One region of the Kovacikia sp. CALU 1929 genome, then DNA from elsewhere that is predicted to be linked to it. Evidence: predicted binding sites of a transcription regulator. Region 1 holds the regulator's gene; each other region holds the start of a gene.

Region 1 (7,389 bases):
TGATAGTGCCTGCTCTAATCATCGCTTACGAGTGATTGGTGGTATTCTGGAGTCTTCCTGTCGGGAGCAGTTGCAATTTTGGTTTAATCAACGCCGTCAAAATCAGTCTTCTGGTGACTCATGCCACCAGGGAAAGTGTCCTTAAGGTAGAAGGTATTTTAGCCGGTGATATTTAGGGTAGAGGTAGACAACACCCTCGCATCTAACCAGTCCCTGTTCTCGCTATGAGTTCGTTTGATTCTATGACTCCGCTGAAGTCTAATCTTCAGCATTCTGCCAGTCCAGATGTTCAAGTGCCGCCCTCTGATAAGAGGGGCTTTTTTAGGCACAACCTGTTGCTGCATGCGGCAAAGTTTTCGCTTCAAGGGTCCTCAAATTCTGAGACACTTCCACTCCATCAGTTTACGCCCTGGTTAGTCTCACTGGCGTATCCGATTGGGCGCTATGGGGTTGTCCCTCACTATTTCAAGGAGATTGAGGTTGTCGGGCAGCAAAATCTGCCCGCGTCAGGACCTGTGATTCTAGCTCCAACCCACCGATCGCGGTGGGATGCCTTCATGATTCCCTATGTTGCTGGACATGACCTTACCGGACGACACCTGCATTTTATGGTCTCAGCCGATGAGGTGGTCGGATTGCAGGGTTGGCTGATTCGGCATTTGGGCGGATTTGCGGTGAATACTAAGCGTCCGGCGATCTCCAGCCTCCGTTACGGCATAGAACTGCTGAGAAATAACGAAGTACTGGTGATCTTTCCTGAAGGAGATATTTTTTGTGGAGGGGAAGTCCAGCCCTTAAAGCCCGGTCTTGCCCGTCTTGCCCTTCAGGCAGAAACCAACCAGCCTGATCTGGACACCCAGATAGTGCCGATTCATATCCACTACAGCCAACCTGGCGTTCCCTGGAAAAGTTGCGCCAAGATTCAAGTCGGCACCCCCTTGCGTGTCGCTGACTATAACCTTGGTTCACCTAAAAGTGACGCTCAGCAGTTGACGGCTGGCTTGTTTAGCTCTCTCAAAGACTTAGCAGAAACAGTTTGAACATTTGAACCAGATCAGACAAACAACCCACAGCACTGTGGGTTGCTGGACACCAACGGTTAGGCGCTATTTTGAGGTAACTGGGCAAATAAAGCTGCCCAATCTACAACCGCTGCTCTGTCTCCCTGGTTGATGAGTTCAAATACCTGTCTTTCCGTGGCTGGATTGTGCAAACACTCCACACAGGCAGCCGCCACATCAATCCGACTGGTTTGCCCATTTAGTTTGTCTCCAGTGCCAATGACGACACCTTGCTTACCGTCGGTTGTGGCTTTCAATAAGGTATTTAAATCATAGGAAGTATAGGGTCCGTCAATTAACCGCCCTGGTCGAATGATGGTGTAAGGTAGTCCCGAAGAAATGATGGACTGTTCGCCTTTCTGCTTGGCATCCAGTACTCCAAAAGCGTTTAACGCCGTGTAGGGAAACTGATCTTTCCGCTCAACTCCACAGGATGAGATGTACACAAAGCGCTTTAGATCTTGAGGTGCCGCTGCAACCAAGTTATGAACCCCTTCGGCATCAACCTGTTGGGGACCGTTTCTGGCTTTTGTGCGGCGGTAGTCTGGATTGAAATAAATTTGTCCCCATTCCAACCACTGCTGCACTGGATTGCTGGTTTCAGGTACCTCAAAGTCCCATTTCTCAGAAGGGAAGGCAGTCGTTCCTGTACAGCAAATGATGTAAGAGATATTCTGGGTTGCTGCTGGGAGAGTGGATAGGTCACGGGTATCGCCAGCGATCGCCTCAACCTTCCCTTCAAACATTTTTTGTGCCCGCTCTACTCCACGAGTGAGAACCCTCACTGGCATCCCTTTTTGGATCAATCTGGCAACCACTAATTGCCCAACGCCGCCTGTTGCTCCTGCAACGAGTACTCGATCACTCACTGCCTTTACCTCCGATGTCTTGCAAGTCTATTCCTTCGGATTAAGATAGACCATGACCCATTTTCAAACATCCCTCCTAGCACTCACATCTCCAAATATTTCTGATATCCGATTTGATTCAGCCTAGATTGCTTCTCCATTACCATCTGATTCAGGCTTTGACGATATTGCTGAACCTTTTCCAGTAGAGATGCATCATGGGTTGCCAGAATTTGTATGGCTAACAGTCCGGCATTGCGGGCATTGCCGATCGCCACAGTCGCCACCGGAATTCCCGCAGGCATCTGCACAATCGAGTAAAGCGAGTCTATTCCTTGCAAGTGGCGGCTAGGAACAGGAACCCCAATCACTGGTAGCGGGGTCAATGCCGCAACCATACCCGGCAGGTGAGCAGCTCCTCCAGCTCCGGCAATGATTACCTTTAGTCCCCGCTGATGAGCTTCTTTGGCATATGCCACCATGCGTTCAGGTGTTCGGTGTGCCGAGACAATCCCCACCTCATAGAGAACGCCAAATTCTTCGCAGGCTGCGATCGCCTCCTTCATCGTGGGCAAGTCCGAATCACTGCCCATAATGATGCCAATCAGGGGTGGGGACATGGAAGGGTGAGAGGTTGTTAGTTGTTGTTGGTAAAGTAGTCAGTAGTCAGTAGTCAGTAGTCAGTGGACTGTGAATGTAAGGTGATGGTTTTTGATGTCAGGTAACTGTTTCGCCCATTACCGATTATCGCCCCAACTCTCTACTTTCAACTCTCCACTCCCTGTTTCCTGCTATCGTAGCTCTTCAGGAACTCTACCGCATAGCGGGTTGTCAGGGTGATCTGATCGGGCAAGTCATTGAGTGAGAACCAGCGTAAGTCTCGGTGTTTGTGGCTTTCTACATTTTGAGGCGTACCTGCTGTAATCTTCACCAGAAATACAGGAGCAACCCAGTGAACTTCTTCATCGGGCAAAATGTGGTCGGTGACTCCTAGCAGTGTCACGACTTCGCTTTCAACCCCAAGTTCTTCTTTAACTTCCCGCTTGATTGCCGCTTCAATCGTCTCGCCAAACTCAACGGCACCTCCTTGAATCGCCCAATATCCGGCTTCTGGTGGCACCAAACGCTCAATCAGGAGAATTTGTCCGTTTTCAAAAATAACTGCCCCTACCCCTACCCCAATGTAATCTTTGCCGCGTTTTAACCCCGATTGGACTTGCAAACCCTATTTCTCCAGTCAGTACGATTCAATTTCAAGATTAGAACACAAGCGGTGAAAATGAAGGTGTTAGGTGTCAGGTGTCAGGTGTCATGGTTGAGAATTTGATTCTGAAAAATTCCCGCATTGTTGGGCAGGACGGCTTACAGCACATCTTAATTCGTGAAGGAGTGGTTGAAGCGATCGCCCCAACCCTGCTATCCCATCCTGAAAATACAGCTTCTCTGGATGTTGAGGGTGATTGGGTTTCCCTGGGAGGGGTTGATCTCCAGATCAATGGAGCGCTAGGGCTGGCATTTCCTGACCTCAATCCTGACCATTGCACCCAGATCAAGGATATTAGCGAGTTTCTCTGGCACCAGGGGGTTGATGGGTTTCTACCAACGATTGTGACTACCTCAGTCGAGAATATTCAGCGATCGCTTGCCACCCTTCACCAGTGTCACCAGACAAAATTTGCTCAAGTGCTCGGTGTTCACCTGGAAGGTCCGTTCCTCAATCCTCAGAAACGAGGGGCACACCCCGAAGAACATTTGTTACCCCTGACTTTAGAGAACGTCAAACGAGTTCTGGGAGACTATGCCAGCCTTGTTAAGGTCATGACTCTGGCACCTGAACTGGATCAGACCGACAAGGTCATTCCCTATCTCCAGTCTTTGGGGATTACCATCAGCCTGGGACATTCTCTGGCAAGGGCAACCCAGGCTCAACGAGCGTTTAGCATGGGAGCCACTATGGTCACCCATGCTTTTAACGCCATGCCAGCTCTGCACCACCGGGAACCTGGACTGTTGGGAGCCGCCATCACCAACCCCAACGTTTACTGCGGGCTGATTGCTGATGGTGAGCACGTTTCCCCCACCATGATGGATATTTTGCTCAAAGCAAGCAATTACGAACAGGGAATATTTTTAGTCAGCGATGCCCTGTCTCCCCTGGGACTCCCCGATGGCACCTATCCCTGGGATACCCGCCAGATTGAGGTTCACGAAGGCACAGCACGACTCCCCGATGGCACCCTGTCTGGAACCACCCTCCCCCTACTCACCGGCGCACAAAATCTAGTTAGATGGGGGCTTTGCAGCGTGGAGCAAGCGATCGCCCTGGTAACTTGTTCTCCCCGTCAGGCGATCGGGCTGTCGGCTAACCACATTGGTCAACCCGCCCACCTTCTCCGATGGCATCTTACCTCTGATGGTGAACTGACCTGGAACAGGTTGGAGAGGGAAGTGAGGGGAAAGGAGTAAGGGGTACAAACTCCTCTCCTCTCCTCCTCAAGTAAACTGCTGGCTTAACGTCACTGGATTGTGAACAGTTATTTTCTTTTTGTGGATGGAGATCATTTTGTCCTGGCGTAGATCTCCAAGCAAGCGAGTGACGGTAACGCGGGTGGAGCCAATTGCTTCCGCGATCGCCTGGTGAGACAACTTCAGGTCAATCGTGATCCCATCACTGCTGGGCACCCCAAAATCACGGCATAGGATCAGCAAAAAACTGACCAGCCGAGAACCCATATCCCGGTGAGCCAGGGTTTCAATCATCATTTCAGTCTGTAAGATCCGGGACGATAGCCCTCGCAGGAAAACCATCGATAGATCAGGATTATCCTTCAGTGCTTTTTCAACTTGTTCAATTGGGACTGAGAGCAATTCAACCGGGGTAAATGCAACGGCATGATAAAAGCGATCGGACTTGTGCCCGGTGATCAGTGAAAGAACTCCAAAGACGCTATTCTCTCGCAGTAATGCGACCGTAATTTCTTCTCCCGCCTCGTAAACCCTGGATAGCTTGACTGCCCCTTTAAGAAGAAAGTAGACACGCTCGGCTGGATCTCCTGGGAAAAAAATTGTTTTACCCCGTTCAAACGTTTCAACAACGGGTGGAAAAGCCCCGCCCCCCATCTGGCGGAATACAGATGCCAATGGTTTATCTTGCATCACAACCATATACCCTACCTGCTACCCAAAAGATTACCCGGTTAACTAATAGGTACAGCCCTAAGTTAAGTGAACCTAATGATAGATCTGTAACTTAGAACACTTAAACTTACTACACCGCAGGTTTTTGTGCCTGATGTTACATATTGGACTACTGCCTTAACCCTTCGCTGTCTAAAAAGGCTTAAATTTAACTCGGACTTGCACCACCTGAACTCCAATCCAGATGGTTTAAGAACATCTTATAGCGTTTCCTTTCTGGGTGAGGTACATCTCATCTGTTTGACTCAAGGATTCTACGGCTATCCATTACTTCATTGAATTCAAAAACGCTATCACCACAGTTAATTAATTTGATACTGGCGTTTCTTCTGCCAAATACTGTTCTTAAAAACGCGATATAGCAATTCTCAACTTTGTGAAGTACGTTTTTGGTCGTTCTTGATCATTGGTCATTGGTTGCCCCCAAGGGACTAATGACTCATAACAAACCACCAGCTTGTACCGCATCAGCATGAGAACCGCTGTATCACCATTCTCAATCAAGTGGGAATGCCCTAATCCAGGGAGTCAAGGATTCGAGCGCATCTATAAGGTCAACCACAGTTTAGACGGGAAACGTCATTTCCCTATTATGTTGCACACCTTTGCTATCCGATATACCCCATCTTTGAGTATTCTCTATAGAGCAGTCCACGAAGCGAAAAAGAATAAAGGCACCTAACGCCCAACACCTGACACTGTTCGGCTGAGCGCTCACGTCGAAGCTCACGTCGAAGCCTGACACCTGACACCTCACCACTTACCTACAGATTGAGAGTTATGCTGAATTTGACTGGAAAAAACGCCCTGGTTACTGGTATCGCTAACAATCGTTCCATCGCCTGGGGCATTGCCCAACAGCTCCATCAAGCAGGAGCAAAGATTGGAATAACTTATCTGCCTGATGAGGAACGCCGCGTTAAAAAGATTGCGGATCTGGTAGAGCCAGTACAGCCCTCTCTGTTTCTTCCCTGCAATGTTCAGGACGACGAGCAAATTCAATCAACCTTTGAAACCGTCAAAGACAAGTGGGGACAGCTCGATATTCTGATTCACTGCCTTGCCTTTGCTAACAAAGAAGATTTGACAGGCAGTTTTGCTAATACCTCGCGCGCCGGATTTGCAGCCGCCCTGGACATTAGCGCTTATTCATTGATCAAGCTATGCTCCGCTGCTCAACCGCTAATGACGGCAGGGGGCAGTGTGGTCACGCTCACTTACCTGGGAGGAGTCAAGGTCATCCCCAATTACAACGTGATGGGGATTGCAAAAGCAGCTCTGGAAATGAATGTGCGCTATCTGGCATCAGAACTAGGTCCCCAAAATATCCGAGTTAATGCCATCTCCGCTGGACCCATCCGGACTCTGGCATCTTCTGCGGTTGGCGGCATCCTTGACATGATTCACCATGTTGAACAGGTTGCTCCCCTGCGCCGCACCGTGACTCAAACTGAAGTTGGCAATACTGCCGCTTTTTTGTGCAGTGACCTTTCAAGCGGGATCACAGGGCAAATTATTTACGTTGATGCAGGCTACGAAATTATGGGAATGAGTGAGGGTAAAGGGGAGGCGTGAAACAGAAAGTTGAGAGTTGCGGGTTGAAAGATAGAGATGTTAACTCGTCAGGCTAAGACCTCCGAGGTTTTCAAAACCTCGGAGGTCTGGAGGCTCTACGAACAATCAACAACTCCTCATCCCTCACTCCTCACCACCCCCGCGATCGCTTTCCTTAAAACCCCATTGCATCAGCAACCGACTTCAAATCCGGCTCAACGCCCTGTTTGAACTGGCTGTGGCTGTGTTTGATCGCACAGTCTGGGTCTTTCAACCCGTTGCCGGTCAGAACACAAACGATGGTTGCTCCTGCTGGAACCTGATCTTTGACTTTCAACAGCCCAGCCACAGAGGCGGCACTTGCCGGTTCGCAAAAAATTCCTTCACGGGAAGCGAGGAGACGATAGGCATCGAGGATTTCGTCATCGGTGACAGCAGTGAACTTGCCCTGGCTAGCTTCTTGAACCGCGATCGCCCGCTCCCAATTTGCCGGATTGCCAATGCGAATCGCGGTTGCCAGGGTTTCGGGATGCTCGATCGCCTTGCCCAACAGCAAGGGGGCGGCACCGGCTGCCTGAAATCCCATCATACGCGGCAATTTACTGCACCGCTGTTCCTGGTGGTACTCGCAAAAACCCATCCAGTAAGCAGTGATATTCCCGGCATTGCCAACCGGGATGCAGAGCCAGTCAGGAGCATCACCCAGGACATCCACGACTTCAAACGCA
Region 2 (7,389 bases), on a different contig from region 1:
ACAGCAAAGATGTAGATGCTTTATTAATTGAGCTTTCTAACGCTCCAATTGCCTATGCGGAAGATGAAGGACAGGTGAGTTTACGTTATTCTGAAGATACCAAACTCGTATTAATTGAGGTTTTAGACTTTCGGCGTTTGATATCAGATGAGGCTGTTACTGGATTGATAGCCTCTTAAGAGATTTCTAAAACCGATGTCAGAATTTCACATACCTTTGTGTTGGGGGTTGATAATGTTTATTGATGCCAACCTTGCAAAGGGGCTTTGACGGTTAACCTGGGCGTACAATTCAGCAACGCATGGAAGTTTTGTTATGCCGAAACAGGAACAAGATGCAGAGCGGGAAGAACGGATCACAATGGAAATTGTGGTCGATGCCTATGGAGCGGAAGAGCAGGCAATGGGCTGGTACTACTACTTGCAGGACACCATGCAATTTCCCTTCAATGCAATCTGCATCCATAAGCGACGCATTTCTCCCTTAAAGGAAGGTGCCACTGTTGAAGTGGTGGATATGGCATCAGAAGATGAGTGCGAACGGGAAATGTTTGTGGAGATTAGCTGGGAGGGCGATACGCTGGCAGTGCCCTTGATCCAGTTAGAGGCACCCGATGCAGATGCAGAAACGCAACAGGCGATCGCAGACTGGCATTACTGGGTAAACCAGGGCTATGAATTTGGTTAAGGGTTAATGCTGCTCGTCTGAGCTTAAATCATCGGCTAACCCGGTTCAATAACCAGAGTGCTGCGCCAATGCCAAAAAACTGCGCCAAAATCACATTCACACTCGCCTGGACGACCAGAATATCCAACGGCTGAATCAACCGGGAGGGGTCTACATTGACAAATCCACCGACTCCTTGATTAAAAGCTTTGGCAGCCAGCAAGCCTACCGTTGCCTGTGCTCCTAGCAGCGAAAGGAGCATTCCAATTAAGCTGGCAATTAATCCTGTCCGCACAACCTGGATCGTTTCAGGTCGTTTGGGCCGACCAGCGGGAGGACCATTCAACTTTCGCCCAATCGGGATATAGCGAAACAGCGCCCAATACATATTAAAAAGGAGCACCACAATCCCGAAGATCGTTACGACTACACCGATGCCAGTACTGGGGCTGGGTTGGTTGCTACCTGCGGGGGAGCGGCTGAGTCCGGCGAACAGAAGGATAATGCCCGAAACAACCGTCAACACTAGTTGAGACCAAAACCCTAACCATCCTGCTAGACGAAAGGTTTTGGCAATATCCTGGAGGGATGGAGGTGCGGAAGAAGAACTGGGTCTGTCGAGCATGATCCCGGCATATGAAAGATTTATTCTTGCTAATTTCTCATGGTAACGCTCTTCGCTTCATAATAAGTAGGCAACTCCAGCATGGATGAAGCAAAAAAGTAGCAGTCTGCGGTTCACAACCTTCAGATTTTGTGTAGAGTTGGGCTGTGAGATTTTACTTAGCAATAGAAGATTGATTTATAGCGTTTTTGAATCCAGTAAGGTACATGGATAGCCGTACAACCCTTGAGTCAAACAGATGAGATGTACCTCCCCCAGAAAGGAAACGCTATAGAGGGGTAATTTTTCTCAAAAGCCTTTTTCAGTTATTCACTTCCTATTCATTTCATGTCAGACCAAACTCTATCCTCTAATAGTGCCCCAGAGCTTCCTTCCCTACGGATTTTGATCGTAGAGGATGACCCAATGATGCAGTTGGGGCTAGAGCAATCTTTGGAAGACTATCCCCAACTCACCGTTGTAGGGCAGGCTTCTGATGGTTACCTGGGAGTAGAAGCGGCGCTGAAGCTAAAGCCTGATGTGGTGGTGATGGATATTGGCTTGCCACGCATGGACGGCATCGAAGCTACCAAGAAAATTAAGGAAGCACTGCCCGATGTTCGGATTGTCATGCTAACCTCCCACACCACCGAGAACGAGGTCATTGCTGCGCTCTCCAGCGGTGCAGATGCGTATTGTATTAAAGGAACCAATGTTGATCGGTTGATTGCAGCGATCGCAGCCGCTCAAGAAGGAGCAACCTATCTAGATCCTCTAATTGCTCGCCGAGTGATTGAGCATCTGAAGCCGCCCTCTCCGGCTGCGACCTTTACGGGACAACTCTCTCAACGGGAACTTGAGGTTCTCAAACTCATGGTAGAAGGAAAGAGCAATCCTGAAATTGCCGCTGTACTCTACCTCAGCCCCAACACCATTAAAACCCACATCCGGGGCATCATGAACAAACTGGCGGTGGACGATCGCGTTCAGGCAGCCGTTGTTGCGCTGCGGTCAGGACTAGTTTAATCGGTTGCAGGGTTATTCCTTGAACCAAATAGTAATGCTACTCGTTACACCCCATCGGCTTGTCAAGCCCTTGTGACAGAATAGAATCTTATTTACTCTAGATAAACGATTCTGCCAGGAAGCATCTAGAATTGAGTTACGAGAATTAGTGGATTGAGCTGTGGATGATTTATTCAAGATTAGGCTAACCTGGAATCTTTGTTGATGACAGCTAAACGGTTAGACCTTTTCAGGTTTGCCCCAACCTTCAAATTGTGCAGCTTTTAGCCCTGTTTCTCTTCTGTTGCCCCAACATTCAGAGATGTAGCTTTTAAGCTTACTTCTCACTCACCTGATATGAACTCAAATAGCTGAGTAGCGAAGGCTTAAACCCTTGTCAAGCAGGATTATCGCTAGAAAGATAATTTAATTCTTTCGGTTGATGTCGATCCTGGGGTACCCCTGTTAGGTTGAGGGTGAAGTGCTATTAGCTTCTAGTTAGGTGCAGCTATAGTGACTGAATTTTTGTTGTTGTCTGGATGGGAAAGATGATGAAGTTTGAAGATATTTACCAATTCTTCCAAGCGCCCCCACCCTTTTACCTCAATAAGGAACTGGCGGTGTGTTATGTCCTCTCCGTTTTGTCTCGGGGAGACTCCTATGGAACGGAGCTGATTCAGCTTCTAGAAAATGAGTACCCAACCTATCGCCTTTCGGATACGGTGCTTTACAGCGCTTTAAAGTTCCTTGAGGATGAGCAAATTATTGAAGGGTACTGGAAAAAAGTCGAGGGTCGGGGACGCCCACGGCGTATGTACCAGATTTGCTCTGGCGCTACCCAGCAAGCTCAAGACCTGACTCGGCTTTGGTATGAATATGTCAGGAAGCATAACAGTTTGCCTCACTCAAATGGGTTAGCTCCTAGCCGGAGCACCTGATTGGTCTGGGTTCAAAAGACTGTATCAAGCCTCCAGGCTGGGAGTGCAGCTTCAAGAACTTTCCTGATGTCAGGAGTTGATTAAACTTGAAGTTGTACTTTTTGTCTGGTGCTTGCGATCGGTATGGACACTTCTGTTCTCTCTTCTACTTTTTTGCTTACCCTGCTGCTAACGGTGGGTCTCTTCTTTTTCATTCGAGCCTCGGTGAAGGACCGGACTCAAATTGTAAAACTGAAGTTTGATCAATCGGGAGAGTTAACACTAGAGCAATTGCAGGATTATTTTGCCAAACGGGCTTACGAGATCACCTCTGTGAATGAGGCAGATCGTCAGGTCGAGTTTGAGGGTTTTGTTCGCCCTAGCCGTTTCCTGGCAGTTTTTCTGACTTTGTTGACAGCGGTTGGAATGCTTTGTCTAGCGTTGGTGCTATCTATTCTGCTGCCTAACGCGGGCACATTGCCGATCGGGCTAGTGTTTATCTCTCCCGTTGCAGGGGTGTTCTACTGGCGCAGAGCAGGGCGGGCTGAAAAGGTTTTGCTCCAGATTGAGCCGCTTAGGGATGGAAGTGAGAGCGGGGCGAGTATTGTGACCGTGACAGCTCACCGGGATGAACTTGCTGAGCTACAGCGATCGCTACCCTTAACCCCAGCAGGCTAAATGCCTATCCAGAAGCGGTAAGGGACTCGCAAATTAATAAAGTCCCAACGTCATTCCCGCGCAGGCGGGAATCCATCGTGGAGCAGCTTGCCTAGCGGGTACTTTATTTTGGGGCACATCCCTAAGTAGGGAGTCAGAATCATCCAGAGGGTGGGTTAAGCATAGCGGGCAACCCATCAAATTTTTGTTAATTATGGGTAAGGCAGACTGGGTTGAAATCAAGCCTTTTGGAATAGCTCAATCAAGCTAGAAGCTTAAGAATATTTAATTATTTTTTGAGCAAGTGCTTAAGTCTTAACATTGTGATACGTTCCTAAATGCCTATCTAATGTTCATAGCTTAAACCCCTCCTGATTAAGAATCAGGAGGGGTTTAAGCTAAAACCTAAATCTTTGTAGAGATAGGCTCAAATGTGGACGGAACAAGAACTTTGGTCGCTTTCCATCAATACCAATAGTCAGCAAGCTAATGACTGCGAACTACGGTAGCGACCGGAAGGTCTCCAACCTGATCGTCAGACAGTCTCAAACTGGGAAATAGGAAATGATTTTCCTCAACATACTGTGCCCCGAACAAGCCCTTTTCAGCCCAGAAGTACCGGTCTGTGGTATGCTCGTTACGCTTGACTAGCAGTAAAGCTGGCGGAGCAATCCCCTCAGAATGAATAAACTTGCGCGCAGCGGTGACAGGTTTATCTTCACCACATTCAATGCTGAACTGAGGCACATTCTCAAGAATTCTACGCCCCTCCTGCCGACGGCGGCTCTTACGCTTGCGTCTCCTTGCCAAAGCCGTTTACCCCCTTTTTCCAGAACCCAAGTGTAGTTATAGTTACAAAATACGTCGTCAGTATATCGATTTGGGACTGGAAATTCAACTTCTTTTAACTCAATGATACAAAGGTTAAATCTTTCTGAGGGTGGAAATTAATATTGCGAGATAAACCCTGGGGATCACACAAAGGATCCGGCAGATGGGGAAATGGATCATTGAGTATGGGGAAGGGGTGATAGGAGTTGGGAATGGGGGAAGAGTTTTGGCTAAAGGGGTCGTTGCTAATTATCTTTGTATATAGAGTGTGTCCTGATAGAGATCGGTTCTTTTAACCTACAAGGTAAAACAGACTTTCTGAGGTCTAGCTCGTTTACACGAATACTCCGCTTCACTCGGTTGGGTTATTTTTGCATGTTCATCCCCACTAGCTCTGAATTTGTTGCCCTATGCCGTGCTCAAGTTGCCCTCTTGACGCAGGGTTTAGGGGCATCGCTGAGTGTGGTCTATTTAACCCAGGAGTTGGTGGAAGGGGCTGAAACACGACTGGTACCTGTGGTGGCGTATCCTGAAACGGCAGCAGATTGGCAGGTCAGTAGTGCTTTTCAGTTGCCACCTGCGATCGCCCGTATCGAAAGATCTCCTCGACTTTTAACCGACTCGGTTACTTCCTTTTCCAGTCTGGCAAACCATCCACTGGAGCCGATGGTGGACTTTGAGGGGGAACTGGATTTAGAGGTTTCTTCCATGTCCTCTAACCAGGTAGGGGCAAGTCAGCGAGGAACCTTAGTGACTCAGCGACAAATGGTTTTGCCACTGATGCATGAAGAAGTCGTGATGGGGTTACTGGTGACTGAACGCAGCGATCGGGCATGGAATGAGTGGGAACAATCTCAGATCCATGAGATCGCAAACACACTGGCGCTTGCCTGTGTCCTGGATCAGCGCTACCAGTGGCTGAATCAGGATCGTCGCCAGCAACACCTGTTTCAGGAACAGCAGCACGACATTTTGGACAATCTGCTCCACCAGTTCCGCAATTCGCTCACTGCCCTGCAAACTTTCAGTAAGTTAATTCTGAAACGACTGGTACCGGGAGACGCTAACCGTGAAATTGCGTCCAGTATTGTGCGCGAAGCCGCTCGGTTGAAGGAACTATCGCAGCAGTTAGAGTCAGCTACTACGGGTATGGATGAAGCTGAAATAACACCTCTATCCCTCCCGCCGGCTATTGGGGACTGGGGTGAGGCGATTCCGCTCTTGCCGGGTGCTGGTGTTCTGGCAGGGTCACCGCTGTCCCTGGAACCTTGCTCGGTAGTCGAGGTGTTGACTCCCTTACTGGCATCGGCAGGGGCGATCGCGGAGGAGCGCAGCTTAACCATTTACACTGATTTTCCTGCCCATCTACCCCCTGTTCAAGCAAACCCTCAGGCGTTGCGAGAAGTACTCAATAATCTGATTGAAAATGCGCTCAAATACACTGAAACCGGGGGGCAAATTCTTGTTCAAGCAGGTATCCTTGCTTTAAAAGAAGAAGACCATCCCTGGATAGAGGTTTCAATTTCTGATACGGGACCAGGAATTTCAGCCCAGGACTTACCCCACATTTTCGAGCGTCGGTTTCGCGGGGCACAGGCACAGAGTAAAATTCCTGGTAGTGGTTTAGGGTTAGCGATCGCCTATGCCCTGGTTGAACAGATGCATGGAAAAATCCAGGTGGTTAGCCCTGCCTGGGCATCTCACCGGAATAGGCTATCAGACCACGGAGAACACCCTGAGGCGGGAACCACCTTCGTTGTTCAGCTACCCGCTGCACTCAAAACTTAGGGCTTTTTAAAAAAAGACTTTGAGATTGAACTGACTGCCAGGAATGAGAATTACAGCGATTTTTAGATGAGTAACCCAACACGCCAGCAAAGTCACAGGCAGGAATTGTCACTGGTTATTGGTCAATCCGGATTGACCAATAACCAGTGACCAAACTTTCCAAGTTTTTTCGCAAATCCCTGCTTAAATTCCCATCCTTAGAATTTCTGGGGAGTGACCTCTGCGGGAGCCGGGACAAACGGCGGTGCTTCTTGTCGTGTTGGGGCAAGAGGCGTGGCAGGTTGAACGGGTCTGGGTTGTGGACGATCGCCACTAATGACCAAATCCTGATTGAGAGTCAGCAAAAGGTTGGTATTGGGTTCAATCGCGATCGCTTCAATCGTTCTGCCGCCCAAAAAAGTGGCAGCCAGAGTTCCAGCCGCTGCCCCCGTCAATACTTCCCATGCTTGAATTTTGCGATCGCCGGTCACAGCCGCAACTCCAGCACCCGCACCCGCACCGACTAATGTGCCAGCAATGATTTTGCCGGTTGTGGGGTTCTTGCGAACAACCAGGTAGCTTCTAATTAGCTCCGAAGAGCCGCTAACTGGAAGCCGTTGCCCGTTGGGCAAGACAATTTCATTAGCAGTGAATTGAGCGGCTCCGTCAGTAACCACCAACTGTCCATTTACATCACTACCGGCTGGGATCAACACCTGCCCCTGAGCAGTGACCACATTTTGAGCCACTTTCAGCGTGATTGGAATTGGTTGGGTTTCTTCCTGAGACAGGATCAGCCGATCTGCTCCGGTATAGACAATAGGAATGGATGTTCCCGCCGGAATTCTAACGGCGACTGGAGCCTGTCCCACGATGTAGGGCGATGGAATCGTAGCGGCTAGACCCTGGCTGACCATTGCCTGGTAAATGGAGGCGGCAACT
Region 3 (7,389 bases), on a different contig from region 1:
TTTTTCGCAATCCTAGAAATGCGTTCTAAGAAACCGGCGGCTCTGCTAAAGTGGGCACCGTTGTCAGTTTCTTCAAGCTTAACTAGTAAGTTGTCAAACTTACGCCCCAATCCATTAGGGGTCTGTTTTGGGCAAACGCAGTAGAGCCAGGTAAGCTTGAACCCGCGATCGCCTGACCGACGAGTCTCCAATATGGGCAGGTCTCCCTTATTTAGGCTCAGGATGTGCAGTTGCGTCAGCTATCACCTCCCCTCATTTCCTTGATATAGCTATCGCCAGGTTGCTTAGTACATTGGGGTTAAAGGGGGCGTGGGGGCACTTCTCCAGCTAGGGGTTCCACCCCTGCACCCCGTCCTAAATCAGGTGGCTATGGCTATACCTCATCCCTTACCACCTACCATTTGTTGCCTTAAAAAACGGTGGGAGAAAGTCATCGTCCTTCTCCCACCGCTCAGATTGATTAAGTTATCAGTTCTTGGCTGCAAACGTTAGTAGAAATTGAGTTAAGAGAACCGAACCTCTAACAATTAACAACCAACAACCATTTAATAGTGGCTGCCTGCCACACCACTGGAGCTTTCGATGCCAGTGGTGCCTGCGGGCAGACCCGTTGCTTCCTTAACAAACCCAGCATAGGCTTCCATGCCATGTTCGCCAATATCCAGACCAATGATTTCCTCTTCTTCACTAACCCGGATACCCAAAATTGCCTTCAGCGCCGCCCAGAAGATGCTGGACAGCAAGACGGTCATTCCGCCAACTGCCATAACACCAACGAACTGAATCCAAAGCTGACTAAAGCCACCACCCATGAACAGTCCAGCGGTTGGTCCAAGACCAGGAGCATATAGAGCGCCAGCCGCTTCGCTGCCACCAACGGCAAACAAACCAACTGACAGCGTACCCCAGATCCCACAAACCAGGTGGACAGAGGTAGCACCCACAGGGTCATCAATCTTGATCCGGTCGAAGAATGCGACTGAGAAGACAATTAAGATACCAGCCACAATCCCAATGATGGCAGCCGATCCAACGTTGACAAATGCAGTAGGAGCGGTGATTGCTACCAACCCTGCCAGTACGCCGTTAATAATCATGGACAGGTCGGGCTTACCCAGCACCAACCAGGCAGTGATCGTAGCGGCAACTCCACCAAAAGCGGCGGCAATATTGGTAGTGGTAGCAGTGTGAGCGATTAAAGAACCATCACCCACGGACATTGTTGAACCAGGGTTAAAGCCAAACCAGCCTAACCAGAGAATCAGACAACCCAGCGTGGCGATACTCATGTTGTGAGCAGGCAAAGCATTGGGTGAACCGTCAGCATTGTACTTGCCAAGCCGGGGACCGAGAAAGGCAGCGCCCATTAGTGCCGCCCAGCCACCAACGGAGTGAACCACCGTGGAGCCAGCAAAATCCCAGAAACCAAAGGCAGCTAGCCAGCCACCACCCCAGATCCAGTGACCCGTAATGGGATAGGCAATCCCTACCAGCAGCAGGCTGAAAATCAGAAAGTCAACAAATTTAACCCGCTCTGCCACTGCCCCCGACACGATGGTGGCAGCGGTTCCAGCAAACACCAGTTGGAAGAAGAACTTCGCCAGCAGCGGCACCCCTGCCCAGCTAATCGCACTAAAAATCCCCTGGTAAGCTTCCCCGGTTGCCGGGCTGTTATCGGCACCCGCCAGGAAAAAGCCACCGATGCCAACAAAACTATTGCCATCGCTGAACATTAGCCCAAAGCCGATCGCCCAGAAAGCGATCGTTGAAAGGGCAAACACAATCAGGTTCTTGGATAGAACGTTAACTGCGTTCTTCTGGCGACAGAAGCCCGTCTCCAACATGCCGAAACCAGCATTCATGAAGAAAACCAGCATCCCTGCCACCAGAACCCACATGGTATCGAGTCCGACCTTTAGGGTTTGAGTTTCAGTTGCAAGGCTTTCAAGCGTTGGCGGAGTAGTTTGGGCAGTTGAAGCAAACCCCCACCCCAAAACAATCAAGAAAGCCAGAGGGATACAGGCTTGCCAGGTAGGAGAAAGCTTCTTGGCATACCAATTAGGGTTAAGCCATTGGTTATTCCACTTCAAGCCATCAAGCTTCAGGTTTAAGCGGTCAAGCCGCAGAGAAGATTTCCGCTTCCTGCGCTTAGACGGCTTCTTGAGCATCAGTTTAGACATCATTCCGGACAGTCCTCAGTGAACGAATGTTTCAATTGGCGATGGGGGCATTCCACAATAAACGACCCGACCAAGTACCCAAACCAGCCTGGGGTTTAAGGCTCCGAGAGGGATGAGAGGAAATTGACTCAATCAGTCTCAGTAAGTTTAACCCTGGGGTACTGGGAAGAATACAGAGTGTAAGTATCTAAAGATTCCAGCAATTCTGGCGAATACACTTCTGTATCGAAGAATACACAAAATTTCTTACCCCTTATACCACGCTTACGTAGCAGGTCAACCAACCTGACTGGGGTAGCAAAAAAACTTTACTCTCTCCAAAAGGAATTTTACTTAGCAAACATTGTGTAAAAAGATTTCCAGGAGTAATTGACAGAAAGCTATCGAAATAGTACATTAATACCATTCCGCTTCATCACTCCTTAAGCGAAAGCCCCCAAAGACCTCCTGGGGGCTTATTTTTTATCTAGAGCTTTATGGGAAAAGTTTACTTCACTGACGGAGCCCTAGCAACTCTGTTGATGAATCCCTCTCGCATGGAGAATGTGTTCAGCGCGAAAAATATCTGCCCTTGTGCCTGCCACAATTAGCAGGTAGTTTCCCTTAGAAATTTGAATGGCGTATTGTTTTGCCTCATTTTCAGTAATGCCGAGGCTGACTAATGCCCCAACTAGCCCACCCGTTGCGGCAAATGCACCTCCACTTAACAGGACAGCGGCAAGCTCAACTCCCACCACTGCCGCTCCTGCACCAGATAGCAGTGCCAACCCTAAGCCCAGTAAGACCCCGCCTAAGCTGCCAGCAAGGCTACCTTTCAGTAAAGCTTGCCTAAAGCCCCCTCTGTTCCTTGTGATGTCATGCAAGGGCACCTGGTGCAGCAGTTCCCTGGCTTGAGAACCCCCCAGAGACTGCTCCGCATTTAAATCATGATTGCCAACTAAAAAAACTTGGGCTAAAGGAAATCCCGAAAAAACCAGTTGGTCGAGTGCTTGCCCCGCCGCTTCGAGACACGGAAAAACTCCGATGATTCCCCGTTGCCGTCCAATGCTTGTTTTTTGATTAAGAAAATACATAAAATACTTTTTAATTCTGTAACTTCTAATACTATTTTATCGATACTTGAACCTTCGGAGCGTCAAATTCTTTCTGTTTTGTCAGGGAAATTTGACTTCGATTCAACTATGAGGTTGTCTCAAACCCACCGGATGATAGGAATGAGCGCTTTTACTGTTATGCGAAAAATCCAGCTTTAAACCTCAATCCTGGTTGAGAGCCGGAGATTTTTCTCAGAAAAAGCTATGGGTTTCTAAGTTGGTGAGGTTTTAGGATTGAGATGTAGAGTTGTGAGAGACCCTCAACTGCTCGATAGGGGGATATATGGATATCTGGGCATACTCGCGATTGATAGAATTTATCCGGAGAACTGTCATTGCCTAGCTCAGGACTAAGCTCAATCCAAGACTGACTCCGGAGAGGTTTTGGAAGGATGGCTTTTGGTGTGGATTCTTCAGCGCGAGTTACCCTGCATCGACTGGATCATTTTATCCAAGCGCATTGGAGCGATCGCAGGCAGCGGACTAGTTGAGAATCTTCCCCAAATTCACTAAGGAGTACAGATTAAATAACCGTGATAATTCCCCATAGAGCGAAGTATTTGAAAGATAATCTAATGGGGCTGAATTGTTTTTTGCCCAAACGTTTCGCTCCTACAAAATTTCGGGCTTCGATTTAAACCTCACTAACTTAGAAACCCGTAGTTTTTTCTGGGAAAATCTCCAACTTCTCCACTTAGATGAGGGCTAATCCAGATTTCTATAGCAATTGGCTGTGAAGCCAATACTGGGTTCTCAGATCAAGTAACCACAAAAATTTAAAGCAGGGATGGGGTGGTTAGGTAAGGCAGGCTAATGAAACTGGCGAGGAATACGTTCAAATAAAGAAAACCGCAGATATGGGACTGAAGCAGCAGCGGATGAAGTTATTTCGATCGCACCTTTGGCATCGATCTGCTCTGGGATTATTGCTGCTACTGGTTGCTGGTTATGTGGGCAACCTGACCCGCTGGACATTGTTTTTTGATATTGATTTCATCTTTGGCTCGATCGCCGTATGGTTTGTGGTTTGCCTGTATGGGGTCAGATGGGGAACGCTGGCAGGGTTTGTTGCAGCTAGTTGCACCTATTTTCTCTGGAATCATCCCTATACGATCATTACCTTTACCTGTGAAGCGCTGTTTGTTGGGTGGTTTTTTCACCGCTATCGCCAGAACATTGTCTTATTGGATGGCATTTTCTGGCTTTTGATCGGGATGCCGCTTGTCTGGCTGTTTTATGCACTCGTGCTCCAAATGGATCCGGAGCAGGCACAAATTATTATGTTGAAGCAGCCAGTGAATGGCATTTTCAACGCATTGATTGCAAGTCTGGTGCTGACGCATTTGCCAGTTCATCGTTGGTTGGGGCGCCCCAGGGCAATTAACACGCTCTCCTTCCAACAAACGCTGTTTAATTTGCTCGTTGCCTTTGTTTTTTTACCTTCATTGCTATTAATTGTTTTAGCAAGCCGGGGGGTCGTTGATGGCATCAGAACAACGGCTCAGGTAGAACTCAGCCGCTCAACTGCCTATGCCTTAGCTGAAGTACGGTACTGGTATCAGCAGCAATTCCAGGCGGTAAATGAGTTGGCTCAGATTGTCGCGGCTGGGGGGGTAACCCAAGACAGCCACTTAACTCAACACATGGCGCTGTCTCAGCAGATGCTACCAGATCTGGTTAGTTTGACGATCAGTGATGGGAATGGGCAACCCTTTTTGAGTAGTCCGCCTGGAGAGACCGGGGCGATCGCCAATCCTGCCAATCAGCCCTATCTAGAAACTGCCAGAAACACCCTGGAGCCAACGCTGTCCAATGTGATCAAGGGAGAGCAGAAACCTTCCCGCATCATTTTGAATGTCCCCATTGTCCAGAATGGAAACCTTCTCGGCTTTGTCGTTAGTGAAATCGAGTTGACCCGTATTAGCGCTTTACTGGCAACCAATGCTAAAGACCAGGGAGTAGAGGTTACGCTAATTGGGCGCAATCATTCAGTGGTTCTCAGCACTCAAACTGAACGCACGCCTGGGCAATGGCTTGATCTTCAACAGGAAGGGACTATTTACCCCCTGTCCCACCAGACTTACCAGTGGTTTCCGACTAAGGGCAGCCGCCTGATGATGGTGCGTTGGATGAAGTCTTTCTTTGTGCAGGAAACACCCGTTGCACCGGGCTTACCCTGGACATTGATGGTAGAAGATTCTGCCACACCGAATGTCCGCTATATCCAAAGCATCTTTACTCGTAATCTGGCAATTGTACTGGCGATCGCATTGCTGGCACTCCTCTTTTCAGTATTGATCAGTCGTCAGTTAGTCCGTCCCCTATCCCAACTGGCATTGGTGACAACAAACTTGCCCAGTAAACTGCTATCAGGAGAACCAATTGATTGGACGGATAGCCAGGTGACTGAAGTGGCATTGCTGGTGCGCAACTTCAGAATGATGTCAACTACCTTATCTCAGAAGTTTTTAGAGATTCAACAGGCTTTAGACTACGACGCTTTACTCAAGCGAATTATCGAGAAGGTGCGCGATAGCCTGGATGAAGAGCAGATTTTGCAAGCGGCTGTAGAGGAACTGGCAACCGTTTTGGATGTGGAGTGTTGCAATACGGATGTTTATGACCTGGAACAGCAAACCTGTCTGATTCGTTGTGAATATACCAGGACTTTGCCACCGATTCAGGGACTGGTGATTCCTATCTCAAGCCTGCCCGATGTTTATCGCCAACTCATACAAGGTCTAACCTTTCAGTTTTGTATGGCAATTCCCAACCCCGCCCGTCCGCAGGCTAAGCCAACAGCGATTTTAGCCTGTCCGATTATGGATGATCAGGGAGCTTTAGGCGATTTATGGGTGTTCAAGAATGCGCAAGAGGTATTTAACCAGCAGGAAATTCGTCTGGTGCAGCAGGTGGCAAACCAATGTGCGATCGCAATCCGTCAGGCTCGTCTCTACCAGACGGCGCAAATTCAAGTGAGGGCACTGGAAGAACTCAATAACCTGAAGGATGACTTTTTGAGTACGGTTTCCCATGAGTTGCGAGCGCCAATCTCCAATATGAAGATGGCAATTCAAATGTTGAAATTGACCACAGGTGAGGAGCGGCGCGATCGCTACCTCAAAATTTTGCAAACAGAGTGCGAACGAGAAGCCGATTTAATTAATGACCTGTTAGACCTACAACGCTTGACCGCAGGCACCCAGGCTTTGAATTTAGAGCCAATTGACCTGCAAGAATGGGTTGCCCAAATTGCCGAGTCTTTTCAAGAACGTACCCTCAGCCGTCAACAAGTGTTGCAGATTGAAGTCGCTCCCGAGTTTCCCATCATCCTGTCCGATCCTGCCTGCCTGGACAGAATTTTGAACGAGTTGTTAAACAACGCCTGCAAATATACCCCTCCGGGTGAACGCATCAAGGTATCCGCTAGAACTGTTAAGAATCATGGGATTGGGAGGGAAGAACAGCGACCAGATTTGTCCTTTGTCCCTTATCCTTCATCTTTTGTGTTAGATGTCTGCAATTCTGGGGTAGAAATTCCAGCGAATGAGTTGAGCCATATTTTTGAAAAATTTTACCGGGTGCCGGGAATTGATCGCTGGAAACAAGGTGGTACAGGGCTTGGGTTAGCACTTGTGCAGAAAATGACCGAACATCTAGGCGGCAAAATTTATGTAGAAAGTGGTGCCAATCAGACCTGTTTTACTGTTGAACTGCCAGTCAGCGCTTTGATGAATTGATGAATCGTGGCATTTTCTCTAGGGTTTCCGGATGGTTTTCTGGCGGCTGAGATAAATAGCACAGAGGGTTGCTGATCAGGATGCTGGGTTTCCCCACGTCAGAGTAGCCTTCCGTCAGTCGTGCTCAATTCCTGAAAATCACGAGGTGAAAACCTGTATGAAACTCCCACTGTGCTTAAAGTTGCTTGCTTCGGGAACGATCTCGCTAGGGGCGATCGCTGCCACTCATCAACCAGCCTCTGCCTGCCCAGTAGACGATCCGGATCCCTCCTGCCTCCACTCCCAAACTTCTATCCAAACTACGCCTTCTCCCGCTTATGTCGTTCCGACCATTCCAGTAACCTCCCTACCGATGCCGATGGCATGTATGGATGA

The links. Region 1 encodes NtcA, which controls nitrogen genes in cyanobacteria. Its sites were predicted from a motif close to TTTGTANNNNNNNNTACAAA; they were not measured.
Region 2: a site for NtcA is predicted at 4,689-4,708, ahead of AC1S52_RS32450 (DUF3155 domain-containing protein). Genes of this name have one in related genera too.
Region 3: a site for NtcA is predicted at 2,400-2,419, ahead of AC1S52_RS05685 (ammonium transporter). Genes of this name have one in related genera too.

The regions. Positions count from the first base shown of each region.
Region 1 covers NZ_JBXBCF010000075.1:161,457-168,845, reverse strand. Annotated here, with positions in the region: gene tadA (tRNA adenosine(34) deaminase TadA) at 1-145, shown strand, start outside; gene AC1S52_RS19240 (lysophospholipid acyltransferase family protein) at 225-1,040, shown strand; gene AC1S52_RS19235 (SDR family oxidoreductase) at 1,100-1,930, opposite strand; gene purE (5-(carboxyamino)imidazole ribonucleotide mutase) at 2,014-2,529, opposite strand; gene AC1S52_RS19225 (NUDIX domain-containing protein) at 2,676-3,131, opposite strand; gene nagA (N-acetylglucosamine-6-phosphate deacetylase) at 3,221-4,375, shown strand; gene ntcA (global nitrogen regulator NtcA) at 4,403-5,074, opposite strand; gene fabI (enoyl-ACP reductase FabI) at 5,888-6,682, shown strand; gene thrC (threonine synthase) at 6,837-7,389, opposite strand, start outside.
Region 2 covers NZ_JBXBCF010000118.1:7,555-14,943, forward strand. Annotated here, with positions in the region: partial or broken gene AC1S52_RS32420 (DUF2283 domain-containing protein) at 18-179, shown strand; gene AC1S52_RS32425 (calcium-binding protein) at 316-687, shown strand; gene AC1S52_RS32430 (DUF3611 family protein) at 716-1,291, opposite strand; gene AC1S52_RS32435 (response regulator) at 1,619-2,296, shown strand; gene AC1S52_RS32440 (PadR family transcriptional regulator) at 2,824-3,213, shown strand; gene AC1S52_RS32445 (cofactor assembly of complex C subunit B) at 3,337-3,870, shown strand; gene AC1S52_RS32450 (DUF3155 domain-containing protein) at 4,336-4,659, opposite strand; gene AC1S52_RS32455 (sensor histidine kinase) at 5,056-6,468, shown strand; gene AC1S52_RS32460 (S-layer homology domain-containing protein) at 6,666-7,389, opposite strand, start outside.
Region 3 covers NZ_JBXBCF010000055.1:102,583-109,971, reverse strand. Annotated here, with positions in the region: gene AC1S52_RS05685 (ammonium transporter) at 546-2,183, opposite strand; gene AC1S52_RS05680 (hypothetical protein) at 2,687-3,253, opposite strand; gene AC1S52_RS05675 (ATP-binding protein) at 4,132-7,014, shown strand; gene AC1S52_RS05670 (COP23 domain-containing protein) at 7,172-7,389, shown strand, end outside.